Regions from separate parts of the Ornithinibacillus salinisoli genome, predicted to be linked through region 2. Evidence: a T-box and tRNA genes for the amino acid it is inferred to sense, from the RefSeq annotation. Region 2 holds a T-box; the other holds one or more tRNA genes.
The links. A T-box is a leader RNA that pairs with one kind of tRNA and senses whether it is charged. The one in region 2 lies ahead of argS (arginine--tRNA ligase), so its partner is inferred to be a tRNA-Arg.
Positions count from the first base shown of each region.

Region 1: it has a tRNA-Arg gene. The T-box ahead of argS (arginine--tRNA ligase) is inferred to sense a tRNA for this amino acid. The anticodon was not compared.

Region 1 covers NZ_JBHUMI010000017.1:247,623-256,981, forward strand. The annotation lists gene ACFSTA_RS15170 (tetratricopeptide repeat protein) at 1-358, shown strand, start outside; gene trxB (thioredoxin-disulfide reductase) at 434-1,387, shown strand; gene ACFSTA_RS15180 (NUDIX hydrolase) at 1,830-2,282, shown strand; gene rapZ (RNase adapter RapZ) at 2,317-3,204, shown strand; gene ACFSTA_RS15190 (gluconeogenesis factor YvcK family protein) at 3,206-4,162, shown strand; gene whiA (DNA-binding protein WhiA) at 4,189-5,139, shown strand; gene ACFSTA_RS15200 (HPr family phosphocarrier protein) at 5,291-5,545, shown strand; gene clpP (ATP-dependent Clp endopeptidase proteolytic subunit ClpP) at 5,627-6,217, opposite strand; tRNA gene ACFSTA_RS15210 (tRNA-Arg) at 6,460-6,535, shown strand; gene ACFSTA_RS15215 (hypothetical protein) at 6,794-7,330, opposite strand; gene ACFSTA_RS15220 (DUF4279 domain-containing protein) at 7,604-8,047, shown strand; partial or broken gene ACFSTA_RS15225 (IS3 family transposase) at 8,089-8,205, opposite strand; gene ACFSTA_RS15230 (Rrf2 family transcriptional regulator) at 8,777-9,220, shown strand; gene ACFSTA_RS15235 (NAD(P)/FAD-dependent oxidoreductase) at 9,285-9,359, shown strand, end outside.
Region 2 covers NZ_JBHUMI010000043.1:50,659-60,017, reverse strand. The annotation lists gene ACFSTA_RS19545 (hypothetical protein) at 1-95, shown strand, start outside; gene ACFSTA_RS19540 (exonuclease SbcCD subunit D) at 574-1,764, shown strand; gene ACFSTA_RS19535 (AAA family ATPase) at 1,783-4,875, shown strand; T-box leader at 4,975-5,199, shown strand; gene argS (arginine--tRNA ligase) at 5,243-6,922, shown strand; gene ACFSTA_RS19525 (helix-turn-helix domain-containing protein) at 6,973-7,155, opposite strand; gene ACFSTA_RS19520 (SulP family inorganic anion transporter) at 7,464-8,924, shown strand; gene ACFSTA_RS19515 (CBO0543 family protein) at 9,045-9,359, shown strand, end outside.

The DNA.
Region 1 (9,359 bases), on a different contig from region 2:
GCTGCAAGAAGAGCCGAATAACCTTTTTAGTCATACAAACTTAGCTTTATTTTATTATGAAGCAAATGATGAAGAGTACAAACGGCATATACGTGCATTATTAAATGTATATCCAATACACGAACAGCAAAAATTAAGGATAGCAGTAACCTTGGCTAGGACAGGCTATTATGAAGAGTCCTATGCACGATTTCGAATGCTATCTAAGGGTATAGTGAAGAGTCATGTTTCCTATTATCGCTGGTATAGTTTAACTGCATATCGGATTGAAGAGGTAGAAAAGGCGAACGCCTTATGGCAAGAAGGGCGTAGAAAACATAATGTGTTAGTACAAGAAAAAGAGCCTTGGAATACGTGAGCAAAACGCTAGACTAAGCAGTACTAATCGAATACGCTATTAGTGATGACAGATATAAAAAAAGAGGTGTAAATCATGTCCGATCCAAAAATGTATGATGTTATTATTGCGGGAGCGGGACCAGCTGGGATGACTGCAGCTGTATATACATCACGGGCAAATTTAGAAACGTTGATGATCGAAAGAGGTATTCCAGGTGGACAAATGGCAAACACGGAAGATGTTGAAAACTATCCTGGATTTGATCATATATTAGGCCCAGATCTTTCCAATAAAATGTTTGATCATGCGAAGAAATTTGGCGCTGAATATGCTTATGGTGATATTAAAGAAGTTATTGATCATGGTGATTATAAAACCGTTGTAGCAGGTAACAAAGAATATAATACGAGAGCATTAATTATTGCAACTGGTGCGCAATATAAAAAGCTAGGTATACCTGGTGAAGAAGAACTAGGTGGTCGAGGCGTATCATATTGTGCAGTGTGTGATGGTGCTTTCTTTAAAGAGAAAGAGTTGGTAGTTATTGGTGGAGGAGACTCTGCAGTTGAAGAGGGTGTATACTTGACTCGCTTTGCGAATAAAGTAACGATTGTTCACCGTCGTGACGAATTACGTGCTCAAAAAATTCTTCAACAACGAGCATTTGATAATGACAAAATTGACTTTATCTGGGATACGGTTGTGGAGACAATAAATGGACCAGACGGAAAAGTTAGCAGTGTAACACTTAAGAATGTTGAAACAGGAGAACAACAAGAGTTCTCTGCTGAAGGTGTATTTGTTTACATCGGAATGGTGCCACTTAGCAAACCGTTCCAATCATTAGGAATTACCAATGATGAAGGATATATTGTAACAAATGAGCATATGGAGACAAATGTTCCTGGAATATATGCTGCAGGAGATATTCGTGAAAAGACACTTCGACAAATTGTAACAGCTACAGGTGATGGTAGTATTGCAGCAGAAGCAGCACAAAAATATTTAGAAGAACTTACCGAAAAATTAGGTGCTGCAAAATCATAAATAATTTTTTTAAAACGTAAAGGCTTTTTAACGTCACTGTAACACGCACGAAATATTATTAGGTTACAATAAGAATAACTAATTGACCCCCTTTTTAATAAATAGATTAGCTTTTGCACAGATGAATCGCATCTGTGCCCTTTTTTTGCCTTAATCAGCAAAAATTGTCCAATCTCGTTGGGGAATAATATTGTAAAAACAGGAAAATAATCTCTTTTCTTTGTAATAAGCATCCAAACCGAAAATAACTAACCAGCCCGAAAATGAGTGCAGAAAACTGGAAACGAAATTATTCATTGGAATCAAGAAAAGCTTAAAGCTTATCCTGCATAAATGCGACGAAGGTTTACACCATAAATCTTGGCGAAAAATCAAGTTTTCTAATATAATGGAAGTAGTGTTTAATTATATATCGCTAACGAACTTGAAAGAAGTGTTTTTAATGCAACGAATTACGAACTGCATCGTTATAAAAGATGATCATATATTGTTATTACAAAAACCAAGTCGCGGTTGGTATGCAATTCCTGGTGGTAAGATGGAGCAAGGCGAAACGATCCAGGAGTCCGTTGTACGTGAATATTGGGAAGAGACAGCGTTAACACTTGCGAATCCTAGATTAGCTGGAGTATTTACGTTTTCTATTTTCCAACATGATGAATTAGAGAATGAATGGATGATGTTTACATTCATTAGTGATACCTATCATGGCCAATTAACAGAACACTGCGATGAGGGAGAGTTGGAATGGGTCCCAATTTCTCGTATTCATTCACTTCCAATGGCGGAAGGGGATCATAAAATATTTGAGCATATTTTACATTCTGAGTCGACCGTTTTTGGTACTTTTTCATATACAAATGAAATGGAATTAATTGAATATCGAATGAACTAAACATGTAGAATAAAATGGAAGGGGAGAGATCGACATGGCAGAGAAAGAACAAGAAACGAAGTTAGTCATTATTACAGGTATGTCGGGCGCAGGGAAAACGGTGGCGATTCAGAGCTTTGAAGACCTTGGTTATTACTGTGTAGATAATTTACCCCCAACGTTATTACCTAAGTTTTTAGAACTTATGCGTGACTCTACAAATAATATTCATAAAGTAGCATTAGTTATGGATTTACGTGGACGTGAGTTTTTTGATTCACTATTTGAAGCTTTAGATATTTTAGGTGATGAAGATTGGTTAGAAGAGCATATATTATTCCTAGATGCAAAGGATGAACAGCTTGTCAGTCGTTATAAAGAAACAAGACGTTCACATCCATTAGCTGTAGACGATTTACCTTTAAACGGTATTAAGCAGGAACGAAAAATTTTAGATGATTTAAGAGGTAGAGCGCAACGCATTATTGATACAACAAATTTAAAACCGAAAGAGTTAAGAGACAAAATAATAAATGCCTATACGGATGAAGAAAAAGAAGAAATTTTTTCTGTGCATTTTGTTTCCTTCGGATTTAAATATGGACTCCCTATAGATGCGGATTTAGTGTTTGATGTTCGATTTTTACCAAACCCTCATTATGTAGCAAATCTGCAACCTTTAACTGGCTTGAATCCAGACGTATCCTCCTATGTTTTTAAATGGTCGGATACTCAAAAGTTCCAAGAAAAGGTACTAGATTTAATGCAATTCATGCTTCCTCAATACAAAAAAGAAGGAAAATCACAGCTAGTAGTAGCTATTGGATGTACTGGGGGACAGCATCGTTCGGTTGCATTGGCAGAGTATTTTTCTAAGCAATTAGCTAGTAATTATATTGCACACGTAAGTCATCGTGATATCGAGAAAAGAAAGGGCCATTAACATGACGAATAAGAGAGAGCCGCGTATTGTTGTTATCGGTGGGGGGACTGGTATGCCAGTTTTGCTACGCGGCTTAAAAAGTTTACCTATTCAGCTCACTGCCCTTGTAACTGTTGCTGATGATGGTGGAAGTACCGGAAGAATTCGTAATGAAATGGCAATGCCTGCTCCGGGTGATATTCGAAATGTAATTGCCGCGCTTTCCGAAGTGGAACCAATGATTATCCAATTATTCCAACATCGCTTTTCAATTGGGAACGGACTCTCAGGACATTCCATGGGAAATCTATTATTGGCAGCAATGACCTCTATTACAGGTGATTTCTATACAGGGATAAAGGAAATTTCTCGCGTTTTAAATGTTAAAGGAGAAATAATTCCTATTTCTAATGAAAATATGACACTGCATGCGGAAATGCATGATGGTTCCATAGTGGCAGGGGAGTCGAATATTCCACTTGCCAGAAAAAGTATCAAGCGTGTTTTTATTAACCCAGAGGATGTTCAACCTTTACCAAATGCCATTGAAGCAATTGAACATGCTGATCTGGTTGTCATTTCTCCTGGAAGCTTATTTACTAGCATCATGCCAAATCTAATTATTCCACAGATTGATGACGCTATACGAAGAGCAAGATCGAAAGTGGTTTATGTATGTAATGTCATGACTCAGGCAGGAGAGACAACAGGATTCACTGCCGCAGATCATGTACAAGCAATTTTTAATCATATTGGGGATGATAGCATTGGTTCCATTGTTGTTCACAATGAGCCAATTGACCGTTCCATCCGTGACTTATATGCAGAAGAAAATGCTGAACCTGTCGAATATGATACAGAAAGACTATTAAACATGGGATTGAAAATTATTGAAGGAGACATTATTGACCATAGGAAAGCAATGCTACGTCATGACACACGAAAAATTGCTAAACTATTGTACTCCCTTATTCAGTAAATTAATTTGGTAAAGGAGAGGAGCTTATGTCCTTTGCTTCAGAAATAAAGAAGGAATTAACTGGGATTGAAGTGGAGAAATGCTGTTCACTTTCTGAACTTGCGGCTCTCATTCGGATGAATGGAACTATTTCGTTAGGATCTCAGCAAAAGTACATTCTGGATGTACAAACGGAAAACGCAGCGATTGCCCGTAGGATATATATTTTAGTTAAAGAAAACTATCCATATCCAGTTGAACTCCTCGTCCGAAAGAAGATGAAACTAAAGAAAAATAATGTCTACATTGTTCGGTTGAAAAATAGTGTAGATAAAATCTTATCTGATTTGGATATACTACAGGGAGCCTTTTCTTTTGTTCGTACAATTTCGCCTAAGTATTTGGAAAAAGATTGCTGTAAACGAGCTTATTTACGTGGAGCTTTCTTAGCAGGAGGTTCTATTAACAATCCAGAAACCTCTTCCTATCATCTGGAAATATTTAATTTTCATGAAGAACATAATGATGCTTTATGTGAACTATTAAATATGTTTATTCTACATGCTCGAAATTTGGAGCGGAAAAATGGATATATTGTTTATATGAAAGAAGCAGAGAAAATCACAGAGTTTTTAAGCATTATTGGTGCACATAACGCGCTGTTCAAATTTGAGGATGTACGTATCGTTCGAGATATGCGGAATTCAGTAAACAGACTCGTGAATTGTGAAACAGCAAATTTAAATAAAACAATTGGTGCTGCATTTCGACAAATTGAAAATATCCAATTTATTGATAGAACGGTTGGTTTAGATGCTTTGCCCGAAAAACTTCAGGAAATTGCTTTATTACGAGTGCAACATGAGGATGTTTCCTTGAAGGAATTAGGTGAACTTGTTTCTAGTGGGAAAATTTCAAAGTCGGGTGTAAATCATCGATTGAAGAAGATTGACGAATTCGCTGAAAAGATAAAAAAAGGGGAAGTTAATCTTTGGTAAAATATGTTCCATTGCAACATGATTCATGGTATAATATCGTTAATTTAAAATGCGATACTATTTAGAATATATGGCTAATTATGATAGTGACAATTAGCCAATCTTTTTTACATCTTATGTTAACGCTTACTATTAAAAGGGGATGAGTAATTTGGTTGAGAGGACTGTAAAAGTTGAGCTAAAGACAGGATTACAGGCGAGACCAGCTGCACAATTTGTTCAAGAGGCAAACCGTTATGCAGCAAATTTATTTTTGGAAAAGGAAGATCGAAAAGTAAATGCCAAAAGTATCATGGGTTTAATGAGCCTAGCAATAACATCTGGAGAAACAATTAAGTTGATTGCAGATGGTTCCGATGAAGATGAAGCAATCCATCACTTAGTGTCCTTTGTGGAGGGGAATTAACGCATACATTTGTTTGTGAATTAAATAACATAAGGATAATAAAAATGGGTGTCTCACTTTAGAGATCACCCATTTTTTGTATTATTTATCTTCTTTACGAGTAAGAATTCGGTCAATTAAACCATAATCCACAGCTTTATCCGCTGTCATGAAATTATCTCGTTCTGTATCAGCCTCGATTACTTCGATTGGTTGACCAGTACGTTCAGATAGTATTTCATTCATCTTCCTCTTCATTTCAATAATACGTTTTGCATGAATTTCAATATCTGTTGCTTGACCTTGTGTACCACCTAATGGTTGGTGAATCATTACTTCACTATTTGGCAGTGCAAAACGCTTACCTTTTTCACCAGCTGCTAATAGGAATGCACCCATTGATGCTGCCATTCCAGTACAAATTGTTGATACATCTGCTTTGATAAATTGCATGGTATCGTAAATAGCCATACCAGCTGTGATAGATCCACCTGGTGAATTAATGTATAAAGAAATATCCTTATCAGGATCCTCTGCTTCTAGGAATAGTAGTTGCGCAACAATTGAGTTAGCAACATTATCATCAATAGCACTACCTAGCATAATAATTCGGTCTTTTAATAGTCGTGAGTAGATATCATATGCGCGCTCTCCACGGTTTGTTTGTTCAATGACTGTTGGTATTAAATTCATTGTAAAATCCTCCTTATTCTATACGTTCATCCATTAAGATTGGATCTATTTTTATCATAACTAAAAGGTCAATGAAGGTCAAACAAAAACGTTTGACAAATTTCTTATGTACGGATTAGTTTCATTCAAATATACTTCCCATCATACCCTTAACATGTGAAAAATAAACGTGGGGAATAAGAAAATACTTGTTTATACATGTGGAAAACGTTATAATAGCGTATGTGTCCTTTTTCAAATATGCGCCCATAGCTCAGCTGGATAGAGCACTGGTTTCCGGTACCAGGTTAGCCGGGGGTTCGAATCCCTCTGGGCGCGTTTTATAAAATTGATTAAAGCAAGGGGAGAGATTTTTTCTTCCCTTGCTTTTTTTTATTTTGAACAATAGAAATGACATTCTCAGGTTCACTTTCTTTTTTCTGATACAGTGATTTTTGGATGCTTGTTGCAGCGACTTCTTGAATTGTAGGATGATATGTGAGTACGTATAAGTAGTTTGTATGGATATGGATCGCGATGCCCTAATGTTTCTTAAAAAGAGGGAGATGCCACCTCTATTTATATTTATTTGTGTTTTTATTCTTTTTTAATTTCTTGCAAGGTTATTGTGAACTTATCTTCAAATGTCTTTTGAGTGAATGAACCTTCAATCCCTTCAATGTTCACTTGATATTTACCGTTTATTTCTTTGATTTTGGAATGTCCATCTACTTCATAATAATAGTCCACTTTTTTTTCAAGGAACAATAAATAAGATTCTCCAACATTTACATATTCAAAAGCCTGATCTAATAGTATAGTATCTGAAATATCTATGGAGTTTCGGTTATCATATAAAAGTTTAGTTATTTTTAAAGTTGCTAATTTGGCATTTAGTTTTTCTTCACTTACTTTTTTATCTTCAACTGATTCGACAGTGATAAAGGCAACCAAGTCTGTTTTTTCGTTCATTAGTGTATTAAAATCATAAATTGGCCAATCAGCAGAAGCTTCTGGACTATATTGAGGTGTGTTAGGTGCACTTTCCTCTATGTTATCAATACTCAAAATTGCTAATAGTGTACCTACAGTAAAAAAAGCTATTAAGATCACAGAAATAATTGTTTTTTTCATTTTTATCCCTCCCCTTTTAGCTCATATTCTGAATGTCATTAATATCATGTAATTGTGGTTTGTATCTCGGCCATAACTCATAATTGACTGATCTCGCCAATTATTTTCGAGTCTTTTAAAAGTGTAAGATACTAGATGAACAGAATTACCACTTTAATAATTCATAGAAATAGACGTGCATACTGTATCGGTCCAATCGTTATCTACTTGACAACAGATGGCTATCGTCCTATACCCTTATGATATAATAGGTTGACGAAGGAGTTAAACATTATGAGTAAAAAAACATCAATTGAAATATATTTAAATTTTAGAAAACACGAACCTAATTGGGACTTTTCCTTGTTTGCTATATCGGAAAAATTAGGAATCACACCGACGGATACCAAAAAAGTTGGGGAGTGGAATACACCTAAAAGACGATCTACTTTTACAGAATGGATATATAGTACAGGGGCTATTGAAACAATTGATTTTGAAATGGGTTTAGAAAAAATCGTTGATACTTTCAAAGATAAAGTTGACACCATCAATGAAATAAAAAAGGAATTAGGAGTTGAGACCTCAATTTGTGCCGTTACTCATGTGATTGATGGTAACTCTCCTGGATATTCCTTTCCAGTTGAGGTAATGAAATTCGCAGTTAGTATAGACACATTCATCGAAATCGATGAATATGTTTATGGTTTTGTTGAAAATGATTTAGATGAATATTAAAAGTATCCGCCTAAAGATTACTTTGGTGGTTACCCCAAAGGTTAGAGTTTTATAATGCAATGCAGTTGATTGGCTGATTGAGTTCGGTATTCGACTGGACTCAATCCGGCCAGTTTTACTTTTGATCGTTCATTGTTATACCAGCAGATATATTCTTCTAATTGTCTTATTAATTCTTCATAACTTAATAGTTTTTCCCCATAAAACATTTATGCTATAAAATATCAAAGAAATTCTCTATCGAAGCGTTGTCTACACAAGGTTGCTTTAAAATTAAATTAACACCTATTTCACAAAAAAAGTTATTCCATAATTCGATGCTCTCCCAATAAATTTAAAACTTTCCTTTACAATCCCAAACACACTTCACTATTTTTTGGGAAATTTTGTGGTATAACCCAATACGGCAAATAGAATGGCAACAACCAACAAAATATAGTTGAGATATTCAGGTAATTGGAAGAATTGAAGGATTCCAATTATAACTAATGTAATTAACATAATTCTAAAATAAAACTTATAACTTAATTTCAAAGCATCAACCCACCTCTATTTAAAATATTCACTTCCCACTACTCCTTTCTAAATATACGTTCTGTAGCTTAGTAAGTTTCACTTCGTGCTGTATTAAAAGAAGTCGTTAGTAAATATCTTGTGTTTTTGTTTATTTTAGTTTAAAATCAATTACAGACATTAAAGGTCTTTAATATATCTGTGAGGAGAACTGTAATGAAGTATTCTAAAGCCACAAATTATGCGTTACACACAATGGTATATTTAACTTTAACACCAAAGGGCAAGTCTGTTGGAGTCGAACAATTAGCTAAAATCCAAGATTTATCACCAACATACCTGTCAAAGATTTTAACAAAACTAGTAAAAGCAGGACTTATTGAATCAACTCCTGGTGTTAATGGAGGATATAGTATTGTAAAACGTTCTCGTGAAATTTCATTTTTAGATGTCATACATGCTATTGAAGGGAAGACAACTTTATTTAGCTGTTCACTAGAGCATGATGATTTTAAGAATGGCGAATGTTTAATTGAAAATGTGATGATGGAAGCAGAAAGAAAGATGGCAGAAGAATTAGACCAAAAATACGTTATTGATATTGCCAGACAAATTGAGTCGACAAAGAATCATGAAATAAACTGTGAGCAGTCACATTAATTTTTTTATCTCAATTATAGATATTAAGAGTCTTTAATATATTTAATTTAAGGAGGCAGCTAAAATGTTGTTAGATTGTGTAATTATTGGAGGAGGTCCATCAGGACTTAATGCTGCACTTGTGCTTGGGAGAGCAAAA
Region 2 (9,359 bases):
CTAAAGATGAAGAAATCAAACAAATGGCATTAGAATTGATTGAAGTAGAGGAAGATAGTAAATATAAGAAGAAATATAAAGGTGTTTGGAAATAATTTCAAGGTGCCAGGCACCGACAAAATTCGACAGGTGCCTGGCACTAATGCACGGTGTTTTAAAAAAATTGTAATAGATATGAAAAAAGTATTTTATAGAGTAAACTTCTACTAGAATTTAAGAATTGCATAACATTTTCTAGTAGAAAAGGATGTTTTTTATAAGATAAAACCTTTAAAATGCTGTATTACAGCATGATGTGAAATTGCATGATTGAATTAAGAAACGTATAATTAAGGAAAATAATTTGTATAAAAGGTTTTGCTAAGATATACCTTCTCATCTTATTCTTCAATAGATATAGAAATCAAAGAATCCCCACTTACAAATTTCATTCATTGACAACACTACTAACAAATAGATTCAAGATACTATAAATTGATTTGGTAATATAATCAAATAAGCTCTATATCATCTAGTAAAATATATTTTATATTATAATAGAGAAACCGTATTAATTCGAAAGGAGACGTTTCTATGAAACTATTTCATACAGCAGATTGGCACTTAGGTAAACTTGTTCAAGGGGTTTACATGACAGAGGATCAACAATATATACTTAATCAGTTTATAAAGGCAATTGAAGAGGAGAAGCCAGATGCAGTAATAATTGCTGGTGATCTTTACGACCGTGCTGTTCCACCAACTGAAGCCGTTCAATTATTGGATGAGGTGTTGGATACGATTGTATTGAAATTGAAAACTCCTGTATTAGCTGTTGCTGGGAATCATGACAGTCCTAGTAGATTAAATTTTGGTAGTAAAATCATGAAACAAAATGGTTTTCATATTGTCGGTAATTTTACGAAAGATTTGGCACCAGTAATTTTACATGATGAATATGGTGAAGTACATTTTCATTTAGTACCTTATTGTGACCCAAGTGTTGTTCGCAATGTACTAGAGGATGATGAGATTCGTACACATAATGATGCAATGAATAAGATTGTGGTTCAAATTAGTAAAAACATGAAACCTAATACACGACATATTTTTATTGGACATGCTTTTGTTACACCATTTGGGGAGGAAAAAGAGAATACGAGTGATTCCGAACGCCCGTTATCGATCGGGGGAGCAGAGTATGTTGATGCCCGTCATTTTACGCCATTTGATTATACCGCACTTGGCCACTTGCATCAGGCACACCATGTCTTACAAGAAAATATTCAATACGCTGGTTCACTTTTAAAATACTCCGTCTCTGAGGAACATCATAATAAAGGCTTTTATGTCTTAGAAATGGATGAAAATGGTGCGATCTCTAAGGAGAAACGACTGTTTAAACCAAGAAGAGACATCCGTACAGTAGAAGCTACAATGGATGAATTATTAACACATTCTGTTAATAACGATTATGTATTTGTACGTTTAATGGATGAAACGCCAGTACTATCTCCAATGGAAAAGATACGTTCAGTATATCCAAATGCCATGCATGTAGAACGGAAAAGTTATGGACTCACCTCAAATACTAAGGAAGGTAGCGAGTTAGTGAATCGAAGTAAGATGAGTGATTTCGATTTATTCAAAGCTTTCTATAAAGAGGTAAAAGGAACAGAAGCTAACGCCGAAACGGAAGCAATTATAACGGAAGTTTTTGAAGAACTTTTACAAGAAGAAAATGACATGACAGTAAAACCAAAAGAATTTGTGACAAATAAATAGGAAAGGGGAGTAGGAGTAGTGAAACCATTAAAATTAACCTTGACCGCATTTGGTCCATATAAGTATACAGAAGTAGTTAATTTTCAGGAACTGAATGAGAATAATCTATTTGTGATTTCAGGGAATACAGGTGCTGGTAAAACGACGATTTTTGACGGTATATGCTTTGCGCTATATGGAAGTGCAAGTGGAATGGACCGCGATGATCATAAAATGCTACGAAGTGATTTTGCCGATGATAATACACATACTTCTGTGGAACTAGAATTTGAATTACATGGTCGTATGTACCGAATTCTTCGTCAACTAGGACATGTAAAACATGGAAATAAATCTAGGACTGGTGAGAAGTACGAGTTTTACGAAAAAGTGGACGGGAGAGAGGTCCCTTGTGTTGACAGGCAAATAGTGAGTGAGATCGATAAAAAGGTTGAACGGATAATTGGGCTGACACAGGATCAATTTAAGCAGATTGTAATGTTACCACAAGGTGAATTTCGTAAACTATTAACTTCACAAACGGAGAACAAAGAGGCAATATTACGGAGACTTTTTAAAACAGAGTCGTATAAACAAATGAATGAATTATTGAAACATAAAAAGAGTTTGATTGAACAAGAATTTAAGCAATCCGAGCAAATGCGAAAACAATTTGTGCAAAACATAAGTGCAGCTTTACCTAAACGAGAAGATTCATTATTGTTTCAGTTTTTATCTGAAGAACATTATAATGTCAACCAGATTGTTAGTGGTCTAGAAGATGAAGCTTCTTTCTATAAGGAGCAAATAAATGTGGATCAAGAAATTTATCGTAAAGCATATGAAGCACACGGTAAAAAACAAGAAGATTATTCGAATGCAAAAGCGTTAAATGAGCGTTTTGTTGATTTAGATCAGAAAGAAAGTCAACTGAAGAGTTTACAGGAACAATTGCCAACAATTAGCACAAAAGAAAAGCAATTAGAAAAAGCGGAACGAGCTAGTAAAATCGAAGCATATGAAAAACAAGCAATTGAATGGCGAAAAGAGGAAAATTTAAAGACCAAAGCATTAGCAGAAGTAAAGTTAGCGAAGGAGAAGGCAGACAAACAGCTTAAACAAGCACAAGACGTTTATCTACAAGAAGAAAATAAGAAAACTCATCGGGAAGAAATCTCCAAGAGACTCGACCAATTAAAGGATTTTTTACCCACTGTAAAAGATATTTCCAAGCGGGAAAGGCAATTGGAAGAACTACGAAAAAAAGGTAAAGAGGCAAAAGACAATTTAGATAAAGCAAAGGAATCACTGGAACGAAAGAAGGAAGCAGCAGAAGAAAATAATAAGCAAATAAAACTAATGGATCAAGAAGTTAGTAAATTGCATGAAAAACGACAAAAACTTAATGATATGAGGGAACAGGCAAAGATTTTAAGAGATTATCTTCAATTGAAAAAGTCACAAACTGATTTAAAAAAGGATGTTACCATAAAAGAGGATAATTATCGTAAAGTGAGAGAAAAGTATCTTGAATTGGAAAATGCATGGATGAATAGTCAGGCAACTATTCTAGCAACTCATTTACGTGAAGGTGAATCCTGTCCTGTCTGTGGAAGTGTGGAGCATCCGAATAAAGCCTTTCATGATAATCACATCGTATCCAAGGAAGAGCTAGAGCAATTGAAAAAAGAATTAGATGAAATGGATAGTCTTTATCGAAGTGCTATTGCAGAAGATAAAGCTAACTTATCCCAAATAAATGCAAAAGCAGAAGAATTGGCTGGTTTCAATATTCTAATTGATCAAGTAGATTCAGTTAATGCACAATTAATCGAAGAAGGCAAAAAGCTCGGTGAAGAAGTAAAGTATTTGGATAAGCTTCGTGAAGAACTGAATAAGCAAAAAGAGCAATTTGAAAAATCAACTCTAGAATTAAAGAAAATGGAAGCTGAGAAGGAAGCCTTTGATAAGGACTATCAGGAGTTAAGAACTGCTTATAAAACAGATAAAGCAGTATATGAAGAACGATTACGTAACATTCCAGAAGAAGTTCGTGTGTTATCCAAATTGGAACAGGAAATTAGTGAAACCGACCAACGTAAAAAACTACTTGATAAATCATGGGAAGATGCACAAAAAACGTTAGAGCAAGCAAAAGAAACAGGAATGAAAGTCACATCAAATTTGACGCATGCAGAAAAGCAGTTGGAAGAAACGAAAGTCAAGGCAGTTAGAGCAGAAAAAGAGTTTCAATTAGAACTTGATAACGCATCTTTTGAATCTGAGGAAATATATCGTCAAGCAAAAATACCTGAAAGGGACCGTAACAGTTTAAAGGAATCTATTCAACAATTTAAAGAAAAACTAACGATTGTTAAACAACAGGTCATTGAATTGAAGGAATCGTTGAAGGATAAAACGAGAGTTGATTTAGTCGGATTACAACAGGAAGTAGAAGAACATAAACAGGCATATGAATTGGCATTGAATAAGCTGAATTTATCGAAGGAATATCATGAGGAAGCTTCCAATTTAAAAGAAAAAATATTGTATACGAACGAACAGGTTGAACAATATGAAAAGAAACTAGCTACCATCACTGATTTGTATGATGTTGCTAGAGGTCAAAATGGGCAAAAGATCTCATTTGAGCGATATTTGCAAATTGAATATTTGGAACAAATTATTGAAGCGGCAAATGAACGATTAAAACGTTTATCTAATGGACAATATTATCTTATTCGCAGTGTTCGACAGGAGTCTCACGGTAGACAAAGTGGCTTGGCATTGGACGTTTATGATGCATATACTGGTCAAACACGAGATGTCAAAACATTATCTGGTGGAGAGAAATTTAATGCTTCTTTATGTCTAGCATTAGGTATGTCAGATGTCATTCAAAGCTTTCAAGGTAATATCTCAATTAATACGATGTTTATCGATGAGGGATTCGGATCGCTTGATGAAGAGTCATTGAACAAATCGATTGACACGCTAATAGAATTACAACAATCAGGAAGGATGATCGGAGTTATTTCTCACGTACAAGAAATAAAAAACATGTTTCCGGCAATCCTACAAGTTTCTAAAACGAAGGAAGGTCATAGTAAGACTAAATTTGTAGTTAAGTAGACTTTGACAACAAATGTATGTTAAATGTCCTTGTTTTTGAAATGTTTTAGATCTATCTCTTGATATTTCTACGGTAATTGCTATAATAAATAAAAATATAAAAAATCGATGACAAAGAGAGTAGTTATTTGCGATGCTGTAGCGAGCTAGGATTGGTGGAAGCCTAGCGTTGAACAAATAATGAACCGGACTTTGGAGATGCTTTCTTGAACAAATAGTATGGAAAGCCGGGATTAACCTCGTTAGCAGTGTAAAGTGGTTTTTTATGATGATAAAAAACAATCGGAGTGGTACCGCGGGATAACATAAACTCTCGCCTCTTATTAGAAGAGGCGAGAGTTTTTTTATTTACAGGAGGGAAATAAAGATGAATTTCACCAACCAATTTGCAGAACTCTTAGTGGAAGTATTAAATGGAGATTTAGAAAAAGAAGAAATACGCTTGATGATAGAATCACCGAAACGTAAAGAGTTAGGTGATATGGCGTTTCCGTGTTTCGAGTTAGCTAAACTGTATAGAAAATCACCTAATAGAATTGCCCAGGAAATAGCTCCTAAAATACAAACAGCTATTTTTGAAGAGGTTGTTGCTGTAGGTGGATATGTAAATGTTTTTCTAAACAAACAAGAGGTTTCCACGAAAGTCGTGAATCAAATTATCTCGCAAAAGGGTGAGTTTGGTTCACTAGAGATAGGGAAGGGTGGCGTTGTTACTATTGACCTGTCATCACCAAATATTGCTAAGCCATTCGCTATGGGACATTTACGATCTACAGTTATAGGTAATGCACTTGCACTTATTTCGGAAAAATGTGGATATCAACCAATACGAATAAACCACCTTGGTGACTGGGGAACACAGTTTGGGAAATTAATAGTTGCTTATCATAAATGGGGAAACGAGGAGGATGTAAGAAAAGACCCTATCAAAGAGTTACTCGCACTATATGTTAAATTTCATCATGAAGCAGAAAATGACCCTACATTAAATGAACAAGGGCGTGAAGCATTTAAAAAATTGGAAGATGGTGATCAAGAGACACGTCACTTATGGAAATGGTTTCGAGATGAATCACTCAAAGAGTTTAACAAAATTTATGAGTTGTTAGGAATTCATTTTGATTCGTCAGATGGAGAAGCGTTTTATAATGACAAGATGGAACATGTTGTCGAACTTCTTGAGCAGAAAAAGCTTCTTGAAGAATCAGAAGGTGCACAAGTAGTACAGATTGAGGACTTACCTCCATGTTTAATTAAGAAACGTGATGGCACAACACTGTACGCTACAAGAGACTTAGCGGCGGCCATACATCGACAGAAAACCTATCAGTTTAAAAAATCCTTGTATGTTGTGGGAAATGAACAAACACTTTACTTTAAACAGCTTCTTAAAGTACTAGAAAAAATGGGGTTTGACTGGCATGAAGGAATGGTACATGTACCGTTTGGAATGATTTTAAAAGATGGTAAGAAAATGTCTACTCGTAAAGGAAAAACAGTGTTATTGGAAGAAGTATTACAAGAAGCAATTGACTTGGCGGAACAAGGAATTATGAAAAAAAATCCCAATCTAGCTTCCAAAAATGAAGTGGCTCGTCAAGTAGGTACGGGTGCGGTGGTATTTCATGATTTGAAAAATCATCGTATGAATGATATAGAATTTTCATTAGAGGACATGTTACGCTTCGAGGGAGAAACAGGTCCATATGTACAATATACACATGCACGTGCTTGCTCACTTTTAAGAAAGGGAGGATATCAAGAGAATTTAGGAGAGAAGAAGATAGTTGATCCCGAAGCTTGGCCAGTTATTAGTACAATGATGATTTTTCCTCACATTGTTGAGCGATCTATGAATGAGTATGATCCTTCTAAAGTGGCTAAGTTTGTTATAGAGTTATCAAAAGCATTTAATAAATACTATGCATCTGTAAAGATATTAGATAGTAGTATGATTCATACTCGACTATCATTAGTGTGTTCCGTAAAACTAGTATTGAGAGAAGGACTACGATTACTAGGAATTGAAGCTCCAGAAGAGATGTGATGAAAAAAGAATACCCGAGTTATATTGGTCAATATAACTCGGGTTATTCATTAGATCCGCTCACCATTTTTTAATCGTTCAATAAATTCATTTAAATCTTCTTTTTTGACTCGCCAATGTCTCCCTATTTTAAAGCCGGGGATTTTTCCCTCTTGGACTAGTTTATATGTAGTCATTTCGCTTAGTTGCAAGTATTCAGCGACTTGTGCAACCGTCATTATTTCTCTTTCCATAAGGTCGCCCCCAAATAATTATCATGTTTGTATCATAACACAGAAGATGCTTTTTATAAAAATATAGCCCGCCAAATATACTCCATTATACTCCATTATAATCAAATATATCTTTTTTGTGTTTCTATATATTTGCATAGTAAATTAAAGAAAATGATAGAATTTGAAAGTAAATTGTAAATGATTGCGTTTCCATGGCGTTTTGCAGCGTGGGACGAATATGGTATGATTCATCTTGTTCTAAACGGCAAACAACGTTGACATCGTGTTAACGTTAAGAAAGCAAATAAAATAAGAGAGGTGCTAACATGAACGTACAACAATTAAAACAAGACTGGTTTGGAAATATACGTGGTGATGTCTTAGCGGGAATCGTTGTTGCACTTGCATTAATTCCAGAAGCAATTGCATTCTCTATCATTGCTGGTGTAGATCCTATGGTTGGTCTTTATGCATCATTTTGTATTGCAGTTGTAATCGCATTTGTCGGTGGACGACCGGGAATGATTTCTGCTGCAACTGGTGCGATGGCATTATTGATGATAACGTTAGTTGCAGATCATGGGTTACAATATTTATTAGCTGCAACTATTTTAACAGGTGTACTACAAATATTATTCGGGGTATTTAAACTAGCCAGCATTATGAAGTTTGTTCCTAGATCCGTTATGGTTGGTTTTGTGAATGCATTAGCAATCTTGATTTTCACTTCCCAGCTACAACATTTTGTAGGGGAAAGTTGGATCATGTATGCTATGGTGGCTTTAACGCTAGCAATTATTTATATCTTACCGAGGTTTACGAAAGCAGTCCCATCTACACTTGTAGCAATAATCGTAGTAACAGCTATTGTTATCTTTGCAAATTTTGACATGCGTACAGTAGGAAATTTAGGCAACTTAACACAGGAATTACCTGTATTTTTATTGCCATCTATTCCATTTACTTTTGAAACATTAATGATTATTTTCCCTTATTCATTATCCCTTGCAATTGTAGGTCTGTTGGAATCATTATTAACAGCAAGTATTGTAGATGATATGACAGATACGGAAAGTGACAAAAATAAAGAGAGTCGCGGTCAAGGTATAGCAAACATTGTCTCCGGATTTTTTGGTGGAATGGCAGGTTGTGCAATGATTGGTCAATCGGTTATTAATGTCAAGTCTGGTGGACGAGGTAGACTCTCTGCACTAGTTGCAGGGGTGTTCCTAATGTTCTTGATAGTAGTTTTAGGTGGAGTCGTAGTTCAGATTCCAATGGCAGCATTAGCTGGTGTGATGATAATGGTATCAATTGGAACGTTTGATTGGTCCTCAATACGTACTCTTCATAAATTACCTAGAACAGATGCAATTGTTATGGTAATTACTGTTGGAACTGTTGTTGTAACACACGACCTTTCAAAAGGTGTTTTAGCAGGTGTACTATTAAGCGCTATATTCTTTGCTGCGAAAGTTTCTAAAGTGAAGGTCAATGAGATAGTCGCATTGGATGGAACTAAAAAAGTATACAAAATTCATGGTCAAATTTTCTTTGCTTCAGTTAATGATTTACTAGAAAAAATGGATTTTAATGATTCCGTGAAGGAAGTTGAAATCGACTTATCCAATGCCCACTTATGGGATGATTCTGCTATCGGAGTATTGGATAAAATCGAGACCAAATTTGAACAAAACAATATTAAAGTCACTTATACTGGATTAAATGAGGAAAGTAATCACCTGAAGAAGAAAATAGGTGGACTGTCTAAGGCTTCTGGACATTAATGAATTATAGGTGCCAGGCACTTGTCAAAAATTGACAAGTGCCTGGCACCTTTTTTTGTTTTCCGAATAATATTTTCTTTGGTATGGAAACAATAAGGGAAAACATAAAGGGAGAATGTAATGCACATTTTACTTGCGATTATAAGTATTATTGCTGTATGGGTAAGAAAGGATTATTTTCAATGGAAAAAGTTCTATACTACCATGCAATTTATAGCGTTAGGAAACCTTACATATAATTTTCTTTGTGCTTCGCATTGGTTATGGCAATTAACTCCTGACATTACCTGGTTTAACCATTCTATATTAGAAATGACTTATACATTGATTACATTTCCATTAACCGCACTCATGTTTCTTTCACGTTATCCGGATGGTCAGGGTAAAAAGAAAATATTCATGCACTATTTATTTTGGATCGGACTATATGTTGGA